3 regions of the Streptomyces sp. NBC_01707 genome follow, and region 3 is predicted to be linked to each of the others. Evidence: riboswitches for the same ligand, from Rfam matches in the RefSeq annotation. Region 3 holds a riboswitch; each other region holds the start of a gene.
What was found. A riboswitch is a leader RNA that binds a small molecule or an ion and turns the genes downstream of it on or off. The one in region 3 is predicted to bind thiamine pyrophosphate.
Positions count from the first base shown of each region.

Region 1: it holds a riboswitch for thiamine pyrophosphate, as region 3 does, so the genes downstream of both, thiC (phosphomethylpyrimidine synthase ThiC) here and OG963_RS15220 (thiamine ABC transporter substrate binding subunit) in region 3, are expected to answer to the same signal.
Region 2: it holds a riboswitch for thiamine pyrophosphate, as region 3 does, so the genes downstream of both, thiO (glycine oxidase ThiO) here and OG963_RS15220 (thiamine ABC transporter substrate binding subunit) in region 3, are expected to answer to the same signal.

Region 1 covers NZ_CP109190.1:5,242,183-5,245,449, forward strand. The annotation lists gene OG963_RS23570 (SsgA family sporulation/cell division regulator) at 1-96, shown strand, start outside; gene OG963_RS23575 (YibE/F family protein) at 192-1,529, opposite strand; TPP riboswitch at 1,601-1,734, shown strand; gene thiC (phosphomethylpyrimidine synthase ThiC) at 1,727-3,267, shown strand, end outside.
Region 2 covers NZ_CP109190.1:7,150,650-7,153,916, reverse strand. The annotation lists gene OG963_RS32055 (NAD(P)/FAD-dependent oxidoreductase) at 1-840, opposite strand, end outside; gene OG963_RS32050 (hypothetical protein) at 938-1,279, opposite strand; TPP riboswitch at 1,331-1,442, shown strand; gene thiO (glycine oxidase ThiO) at 1,440-2,675, shown strand; gene thiS (sulfur carrier protein ThiS) at 2,672-2,890, shown strand; gene OG963_RS32035 (thiazole synthase) at 2,893-3,267, shown strand, end outside.
Region 3 covers NZ_CP109190.1:3,400,321-3,403,587, forward strand. The annotation lists gene OG963_RS15215 (ABC transporter permease) at 1-239, opposite strand, end outside; gene OG963_RS15220 (thiamine ABC transporter substrate binding subunit) at 356-1,477, opposite strand; TPP riboswitch at 1,551-1,667, opposite strand; gene rlmN (23S rRNA (adenine(2503)-C(2))-methyltransferase RlmN) at 1,703-2,809, opposite strand; gene OG963_RS15230 (DUF6233 domain-containing protein) at 3,040-3,267, shown strand, end outside.

The DNA.
Region 1 (3,267 bases), 1.8 Mb from region 3:
GTACCCCTCGGCCAGGAGTGCACGCTGAGTGACTTCGAGGGAAACCTCGAGGAGGCGCTGGGCCGGATCCTGGCCAAGGAACAGAACGCCGGCTGAGAAGGTTTGCGCCGATGGTCGGCGCACCGGTCGAACACGGGTCTGCCGAACGGGTGATATGTGCTCCGCGCCCCGGACGGCCACTGCATCGAGCGTCAATGCCTCGTCCTGCGACGTCGGCCCTTTCCGTTCCGTGCGGGTGCCGAAGCTCCGGCTTCCGCGCCGAGCCCTGTGCGGTCCGCGGAGACGACCAGCGCCGCCAGCACCGTCGTCACCGGCACCGAGGCGACCAGTCCGATCGACCCGACCAGCGTTCGTACGATCTCCTCCGCCACGAGTTCGCTGTTGGCCACCGTGCCCACACTGCTCTGCGCGATCGAGAACAGCAGCAGCAGGGGAAGCGCGGCGCCGGCGTAGGCGAGCACCAGCGTGTTGACCACTGAGGCGATGTGGTCGCGACCGATCCTGATACCTGCCCGGTACAGCTTGCGTGCGCCCATCGTCGGGTCCGCCTGGTGCAGCTCCCAGACCGCCGATGTCTGGGTGACCGTCACATCGTCCAGCACGCCGAGCGAGCCGATGATGACACCGGCCAGCAGCAGGCCGCTCATGTCGATGTGGGGGTACAGGCCGTGGATGAGGCCGGTGCTGTCGTCGGTGTTGCCGGTCAGGCTTGCCCAGCCGATGAAGAGCGACCCGAGCAGCCCGATCAGCAGCAGCGAGATCAGCGTGCCGATGACCGCGACCGAGGTGCGGGCGGTCGGCCCATGGCACATGTAGAGCGCGATCAGCATGATCGCGCTGGCCCCGACGACCGCGACCAGCAGCGGATTCGAACCCTGCAGGATCGCGGGGAGGACGAACAGGGTCAGCACGGCGAACGACACGGCGAGCGCGATCAGCGCCATCACCCCGCGCAGCCTGCCCACCACGACCACTGCGAGAGCGAAGATTCCGGCCAGCACAGCCATCGGGAACTTCCGGTCCACATCCGTCACGGAGTACTGAAGGTCATGGGGCGCGTCGGGGGCGTACGCGACGATCACGCCCTGTCCCTCGTGCAACTGCCGTGGCGCGTCGGGCTGGACGATCTCGACGAAGGTCCTTCCCTTGTCGTGGCCGGTCGTCACCTGGATCGTGGCCTTTTCGCACAGCCCCGGCTGCCGGCCGGGAGTGGCGTTCCCCGACGGCGTGGTGGTGCTGCCGGTGGCCGGGGCCTGCGCGGCGTTCACGTCCTTGCAGTCGACCTTTTCCACGTTCGCCACCGTGGCCTGCTGGGTCTGCCGGTCGAAGCCGACGCCGGTGCGCTCGTGTGCGGGCGCGCCGCCCGGCCAGAGCACCACCAGACCGACCACCACGGCGGTGGTGAACGGGATCAGAACGGCCGCGATGACCTTGCGCAGGTGTTTCGAGACCGGTGCGGCAGGCCCGTGGCTGTGCGAGTGACCATGCTGGTGGTCCTGCGATCCGGAGTCATTTCGAGGGGACGTCACCGGGGGATCATCGCAAGAAGCGAAGGGGCCCACTGTTCAGTACGCCTCGAAGGGCGCTAGCTTGATGTCACCTTTGTACACGCGGGAGCTCGGAGCACCGGGCTGAGAGGGCGCTGATATCCGTACATCCGTACGGGACAGGCTGCGCCGACCGCTGAACCTGTTACCGGGTAATGCCGGCGTAGGGAGTAGGTCTCATGACCACATCGGACACACGCACGCCTGCCTCGAACCAGAGCGACGAGGCCGGGCAGTCCATCGGCTGGCACAAGGGATACGTCCAGGGCTCGCGCCCGGACATCCGGGTGCCGGTCCGGCAGGTGCACCTCACCAACGGCAACGCCGTGACGCTGTACGACACGTCGGGGCCGTACACCGATCCCACCACCGACACGGACGTCCGCCGCGGCCTCGCACCGCTGCGGGAGAACTGGATCGTCGCCCGCGGCGACACCGAGGAGTACGTGGGCCGCCCGGTCCGCCCCGAGGACGACGGGCTCAAGCACACCTCGCCGCGCGGTGGACTGCGCAACCTCGACGCGGTCTTCCCCGGTCGCCCACGGCAACCACGCCGCAGCCGTGACGGGCAGCCGGTGACCCAGCTCGCGTACGCCCGCCGGGGCGAGATCACCCCGGAGATGGAGTACGTGGCGATCCGGGAGAACGTCGAACCCGAGGTCGTACGCGAGGAGATCGCCGCGGGCCGCGCGGTGCTGCCGGCCAACGTCAACCACCCGGAGATCGAGCCGATGATCATCGGTAAGCGGTTCCTGGTGAAGGTCAACGCCAACATCGGCAACTCGGCGGTCACCTCCTCCATCGAGGAGGAGGTCGAGAAGATGACGTGGGCGACGCGGTGGGGCGCCGACACGGTCATGGATCTCTCCACCGGCCGCAACATCCACACCACCCGTGAGTGGGTTCTGCGTAACTCCCCGGTGCCCATCGGCACCGTTCCGCTCTACCAGGCCCTCGAGAAGGTCGATGGCAGGGCGGAGGAACTGACCTGGGAGATCTACAAGGACACCGTCATCGAGCAGGCCGAACAGGGCGTCGACTACATGACGGTCCATGCCGGCGTGCGCCTCCCGTACGTCCCGCTCACCGCGCGCCGCAAGACCGGCATCGTCTCCCGCGGCGGCTCGATCATGGCGGCCTGGTGCCTGGCGCACCACAAGGAGTCGTTCCTGTACGAGAACTTCGAGGAGCTCTGCGAGATCCTCGCGACGTACGACGTGACGTACTCGCTGGGCGACGGGCTGCGCCCCGGCTCGATCGCCGATGCCAACGACGAGGCGCAGTTCGCCGAACTGCGCACCCTCGGTGAACTCAACACGATCGCGAAGCGGTTCGGCGTCCAGACGATGATCGAGGGCCCGGGCCATGTCCCGATGCACAAGATCAAGGAGAACATCGACCTCCAGCAGGAGATCTGCGAGGAGGCGCCGTTCTACACGCTCGGCCCGCTGACCACCGATGTGGCCCCGGCGTACGACCACATCACCTCGGGCATCGGCGCCGCGATGATCGCCTGGTGGGGGACGGCGATGCTCTGCTACGTCACGCCCAAGGAGCATCTGGGCCTGCCCAACCGGGACGACGTGAAGACAGGGGTGATCACCTACAAGATCGCGGCCCATGCGGCGGACCTCGCCAAGGGACACCCGGGTGCGCAGGACTGGGACGACGCCCTGTCGGACGCGCGCTTCGAGTTCCGGTGGGAGGACCAGTTCAACCT
Region 2 (3,267 bases), 3.8 Mb from region 3:
CTGGAGGGCGTTGTCCCAGTGGTGGACGAGGAGCCGCGTGCCGTACCGCGCGGAGGGGAAGGACGCGCAGTCCCCGACCGCGTACACATCGGGCAGCGAGGTGCGCAGCGCGGCGTCGGCGGTCACCGATCCGTCCGGACCGAGGGCGATGCCGGAGCCGGCCAGCCAGCCGGTGGCGGGCCGGGCGCCGATGCCGACGACCACCGCTCCGGCGGCAATCGTGCGGCCGTCCGCGAGGACCACGCTGCCGGGCTCGATCCGGGCCACCGGGGCGCCGGTGAGGAGTTCGGCACCGCTCTGCGCGTACCAGCGGGCCATCGGGGCGGCGACCTCGGCGGGCAGGACGCCCGCGAGCGGCCGGTCGGCGGCCTCGACGACGGTGACCTCGCAGCCCGCGGCGCGGGCTGCGGTGGCGAATTCGGCGCCGATCCAGCCTGCGCCGACGACCACGACGGTGTGCTGCTCGTCGAGGACCGGTCGCAACCGTGCGGCGTCGTCGAGGGTGCGCAGCAGATGGACGCCGGGCACCCCCTCGGAGCCGGGCAGCACCACCGGTTCGGCGCCGGAGGCGATGACCAGGACGTCGTACGGGACGGGGCCTGCCAGGGTGTCCAGTTCGTGCGCGTCGGCCCGTACGCCGGTCACGTCACGGCCCAACTGCAGCTCGATGTCCAGCTCTTCGAAGTCGATGTCGAAGGCGGAGCCTTCGGCGGTGCCGAGCAGCACCGCCTTGGACAGCGGGGGCCGGTCGTACGGCTGGTGGGGTTCGGCACCGATCAGGGCGACCGGGCCGGTGAAGCCCTGTTCCCGCAGGGCCACCGCGGTCTGCACGCCTGCCATGCCCGCACCGACGATGACGACGCGGCGCTCTGTCCGCCGGCCCGACTGCTCTGTCTGCTGCTCGCTCACCTGTCCACCTTAAGCATCTGACCAACCGTCAGGTTGTGAGTTCCTCGACCACGCTCGTCCCGCTGCCCTCCTGCGACTCCCATTCCCAGCGCTCCTCCAGTCGCACCCGGCCGTCCGTGAGGTCGACGACGGTGGAGGCGCAATGTCCGGAGGAGGTCGTTCCGTCCTGCTTCAACTGGATGTAGCGGAAGTCGAGTCGATCGCCGGTTCGGGTACCGACGAGATGGCCCCGGACCACGTCCCCGCCCGCGTAATCGGCCCAGATCACACCCTGCCGCTCGTGGTACGTGAAGCGGGTCCGGGTGCCGACCTGACCCGGCGCCTGGTCGGCGACCGGCGAGAGGACAAGTCCGTCGAGCGAACGGGCCACGGTGGCTGCTCCCTTACTGGGGCCGGGTGACGGGGTTTAGGGTGGCCAACGTAAGACACTCGCGGGAGCCCGGACGCACCGGGCTGAGAGGGAGGCTGGCGGCCTCCGACCGTACGAACCTGATCCGGGTCATGCCGGCGAAGGGAGGGGCTGGACGCCCATGCGATCCTCCGGGAGCACATCAGCAGACGGATCCGACGTATCCGGATCCGACGTCCTCGTCATCGGGGGCGGGATCATCGGTCTGGTGACCGCGTGGCGGGCGGCGCAGCGCGGACTGCGCACCGCGGTCGTCGACCCCGAGCCGGGCGGCGGTGCCGCCCGGGTCGCGGCCGGAATGCTCGCCGCCGTCACCGAACTCCACTACGGCGAGCAGATGCTGCTCGGTCTCAATGTCGCCTCCGCCGCGCGGTACCCGGCCTTCGCGGCCGAGCTGGAGGCGGCGAGCGGCCAGGACATCGCCTTCCGGGCCTGCGGCACCCTCGCGGTCGCCCTGGACTCCGACGACCGCGCCCATCTACGGGAACTGCACGCGCTCCAGCACCGTTCGGGGCTCCAGTCGGAGTGGCTCACCGGCCGCGAGTGCCGCCGCCTGGAGCCGATGCTGGCGCCGGGTGTGCGCGGCGGTCTGCGGGTCGACGGCGACCACCAGGTCGACCCCCGCCGGCTGGCCGCCGCCCTGCTGACGGCCTGTGAACGGGCCGGGGTGGTCTTCCACCGCGACCGGGCGGAACGCCTGGTGGTGGTACGGGACCGGGCCGCCGGAGCCGTACTGGCAGCCGGCACGGAACTCGCAGCCGACCAGATCGTGCTCGCCGCGGGCAGCCTCAGCGGGCGGCTCGCGGGGCTGCCGGCCGAGGTCGTGCCGCCCGTCCGGCCGGTGAAGGGGCAGGTGTTGCGACTGACCGTGCCCGCCGCGTACGCGCCGTTCCTCACCCGGACCGTACGGGCCGTGGTCCGCGGCAGCCATGTCTATCTCGTCCCGCGCGAGAACGGCGAGCTGGTCGTCGGCGCCACCAGCGAGGAGATGGGCTGGGACACCACGGTCACGGCGGGCGGGGTGTACGAGCTGCTGCGCGACGCCCATGAGCTGGTGCCCGGCATCACCGAACTGCCGCTCACCGAGACCCGGGCCGGCCTGCGCCCGGCCTCCCCCGACAACGCCCCGCTGCTGGGCCCCACCGCCCTGCCCGGCCTGCACCTCGCCACCGGCCACCACCGCAACGGGGTACTGCTCACCCCCGTCACCGGTGACGCCATGGCCGAGCTGCTGACCACCGGCGAACTGCCCACCGTGGCCCGCCCCTTCGCCCCCGGGCGGTTCGCGCCCGCCGCCGTACCGCCGCCCGCCGCACCCCCCGCGACCCCCTCCGCACGTCAGGAGCAGCCCGCATGACCGACTCCGTCGCGCTCTCCGTGTCCGTGAACGGTGATCCCCGCTCGATCGCCGCCGGCACCACCCTGGAAGCCCTTGTCGCCACCCTCACCGCGGCGTCCTCCGGCGTCGCGGCCGCCGTCAACGAGAGCGTCGTCCCGCGCAGCCGGTGGTCCACCGCGGCGCTCGCCGACGGCGACCGGATCGAGGTCCTCACCGCGGTCCAGGGAGGCTGACCATGTCCGACGATCTCTTCGTCCTCGGCGACACGACGTTCGGCTCCCGGCTGATCATGGGCACGGGCGGGGCGCCCAGCCTCGACGTGCTGGAACGCTCGCTGTCCGCGTCCGGCACCGAGCTGACCACCGTCGCGATGCGCCGCCTCGACCCGACCGTGCAGGGTTCGGTGCTCTCCGTGCTGGAACGGCTGTCGATCCGCGTCCTGCCGAACACGGCGGGCTGCTTCACCGCAGGCGAGGCCGTACTGACCGCGCGGCTGGCCCGCGAGGCGCTGGGCACCGACTGGATCAAGCTGGAGGTGGTGGCCGACGAGCGGACCCTGCTGCCCGACCCGATCGAGCTGCTGGACGCCGCGGAGACGCTGGTGGACGAC
Region 3 (3,267 bases):
CCGGGAAAATCGAAGCGGGCGAAGACATAGGCGCCGGGCAGCGCGATCAGCAGGGTCAGCGCGGTCGAGGCGAGTGCCTGCCAGGTGGTGAACCACAGGACGTCGAGGATGTCCGGCCGGCTCAGCACCTCGCCGATCCGGCCGAACTGCCAGACACCGTCGGCCTTCAGCCCACGGCCGACGATCGCGACGACGGGGTAGGCGAAGAACACCGCGAAGAACGCGACGGGCACGGCCATCAGTCCGAGCCGCACCGCGCCCCCGCGCCACGCCCTCGGGCGCGCTGCGCTCGCGCGCCCCGCCCGGGCGCGCGGACCCTCCTCGCGCACGCCCGGACCGGGTGCGGGCGCCTTCGCTACTTCACTACGAGCGAGGACCACGACTGGACCCACTGCTCACGGTTCTTGGCGATGGTGTCGGGGGCCACGGTGGTCGGCTTGTCGACCGTCGCGCCGAACTCGGTGAAGATCTCCGGCAGCTTCGCGTCCTTGGTGACCGGACTCACGAACATGTTGAGCGGCATGTCCTCCTGGAACTTCTTGCTGATGAGGAAGTCCAGCAGAGCCTTGCCCCCCGCCTCGTTCCTCGCGCCGTTCAGCAGCCCCGCGAACTCGATCTGGCGGAAGCAGGTGCCGGTCGCGACCCCCGTCGGGGCCTCGGTCGGCTGCGGCTTCGCGTACAGCACCTCGGCCGGCGGGCTGGAGGCGTACGACACGACGAGCGGCCGGTCGGCCTTGGCCTTCTTGCCGCCCGCGGAGCCGGAGAACTCCTCGTTGTACGCCTGCTCCCAGCCGTCCACGACCTTGACGCCGTTGCTCTTCAGCTTCTTCCAGTAGTCCTGGTAGCCGCTCTCGCCGTAGGTCGCGACGGTGCCCAGCAGGAAGCCGAGCCCGGGCGACGAGGTCGCGGCGTTCTCCGTGACGAGGAGGTTCCTGTACGCGGGCTTCGCCAGGTCGTCGAAGGTCGTCGGCGGCGCGAGCTTCCTGTCGGCGAAGTACTTCTTGTCGTAGTTGATGCAGATGTCGCCGGTGTCGATCGGCGTGACCCGGTGCTTGGTCGCGTCCAGCTGGGTGTCGGCCGCGACCCGGTCGCTGCCCTTCGCTTCGTACGGCGTGAACAGACCGTTGTCGAGGGCGCGGGAGAGCAGCGTGTTGTCGACGCCGAAGAACACGTCACCGCGCGGGGAGCCCTTGGTCAGGATCTCCTGGTTGAGTGCGGCACCGGCGTCACCGCTCTTGAGCACCTTGACGGTGTAGCCGGTCTCCTCGGTGAACGCCTTCAGTACGTCCTTGGAGGCGTTGAAGGAGTCGTGGCTGACCAGGGTCACGGTCTTGGACCCGGAGCCCTTCGTGCCGCCCGACCCGGAGGCCGAGCCGTCGGAACTGCCGCAGCCGGCGAGTGCCGTGACGCCGAGTGCGGCCGCGACGGCCGTCGCCGCAAGCTGCTTGGTGCGGCGCGTGGTGCTGGTGGTGCTCATCGTTGATTCCTCCTGGGTTTGACCAGGAAGAGACGCGGCCCTGCCCGCCGGGAGGCGGGCAGGGCGCAACAGCATGAGTTGATGACCGAACTTCCTACCCGGAATGACCCGGGCGAGGTTCAGAGGGTCTGCGGCCAACCTGTCGTCGGTGCCGCACTCTCAGCGCTGTGGCGCTCCCCTGTCGGAATATGAAATTGATTTCGGCCCAGATTACACGGGCCGCTTTCAGCGCTCGGATGCCGCCAGCTGCCCGCACGCTCCGTCGATCTCCTGGCCGCGGGTGTCCCGCACCGTCACGGGCACCCCGTGGGCGGCGATCGCCTCGACGAAGGCCTTCTCGTCCTCGGGCCGCGAGGCCGTCCACTTCGAGCCGGGCGTCGGGTTCAACGGAATCAGGTTGACATGCACGCGCTTGCCCTTGAGGAGCCGGCCGAGCAGGTCACCACGCCAGGCCTGGTCGTTGATGTCGCGGATCAGCGCGTACTCGATGGAGATCCGGCGGCCGGACTTCTCCGCGTACTCCCATGCCGCATCGAGCACCTCGCGCACCTTCCAGCGCGTGTTCACCGGCACGAGCGTGTCCCGCAGCTCGTCGTCCGGCGCATGCAGCGAAACTGCGAGCCGGCACTTGAAGCCCTCGTCGGCGAAGCGCAGCATGGCCGGCACCAGGCCCACGGTGGAGACGGTGATCCCGCGCTGCGACAGGCCGAGGCCGTCCGGTTCGGGGTCGGTCAGCCGGCGGATCGCGCCGACCACCCGCTTGTAGTTGGCCAGGGGCTCGCCCATGCCCATGAAGACGATGTTGGAGAGCCGCGCAGGCCCGCCCGGCACCTCTCCGTCGCGCAGCGCCCGCATACCGTCCACGATCTGGTGGACGATCTCCGCGGTCGACAGATTGCGGTCCAGACCGGCCTGCCCCGTCGCGCAGAACGGGCAGTTCATCCCGCACCCGGCCTGCGACGAGATGCACATCGTCACCCGTTCCGGGTACCGCATGAGGACGGACTCGACCAGCGTCCCGTCATGCAGCTTCCACAGCGTCTTACGGGTGGTGTCGTCGTCACAGCTGATGTGCCGGACCACGGACATCAGGTCGGGGAACATCGCCTCGGCGAGCTTGTCCCGCGAACCGGCCGGGATGTTGGTCCACTCCGCCGGGTCGTGCGCGTACCGCGCGAAGTAGTGCTGCGACAGCTGCTGCGCGCGGAAGGGCTTCTCGCCGATCGCGGCGACGGCTTCCTTGCGCTCGGCGGGCGTGAGGTCGGCGAGGTGCCGCGGCGGCTTCTTGGCTCCGCGGGGCGCGACGAAAGTGAGTTCTCCGGGCTTAGGCATGGTTCCTCCAGTGTTGCAGACACGCCGTGGTGGCAGAGGCCTTTGCCAGGTCAGGACGGGTGAGGTGCATAGACGACCGGTCGTCGTTGGTCGTCATTAGTCGACGTCGGCGACCCTTTGACGGCCCACAGACGGCCCAGAGACGTCCCAGCGATTCCGAGGGACAGTGACCGATTACACGAGAGAGAGGGTGCGCGCACGGCGTCCCGCCGGGACCTAGAATCGAATATGTGTCCGAAAACCTCTCTCGTCTGGATCGCCTGCGCATCGTGCGCGAGTGGCAGGCGTACCAGCTCGGCCGAACCGATCGGACCATCGCCGAACTGGAAGAACGCGAGGCCGCAGCCGCCCGGGCAGCACGCACCCTGCCGCCGCCGGCACCCGACTGGAAGCTCTCCCTGCAGCGCGCCGGCGGCACGTCCCATGCCGACGCCGTCCACACGGGAGACTGCGGCATG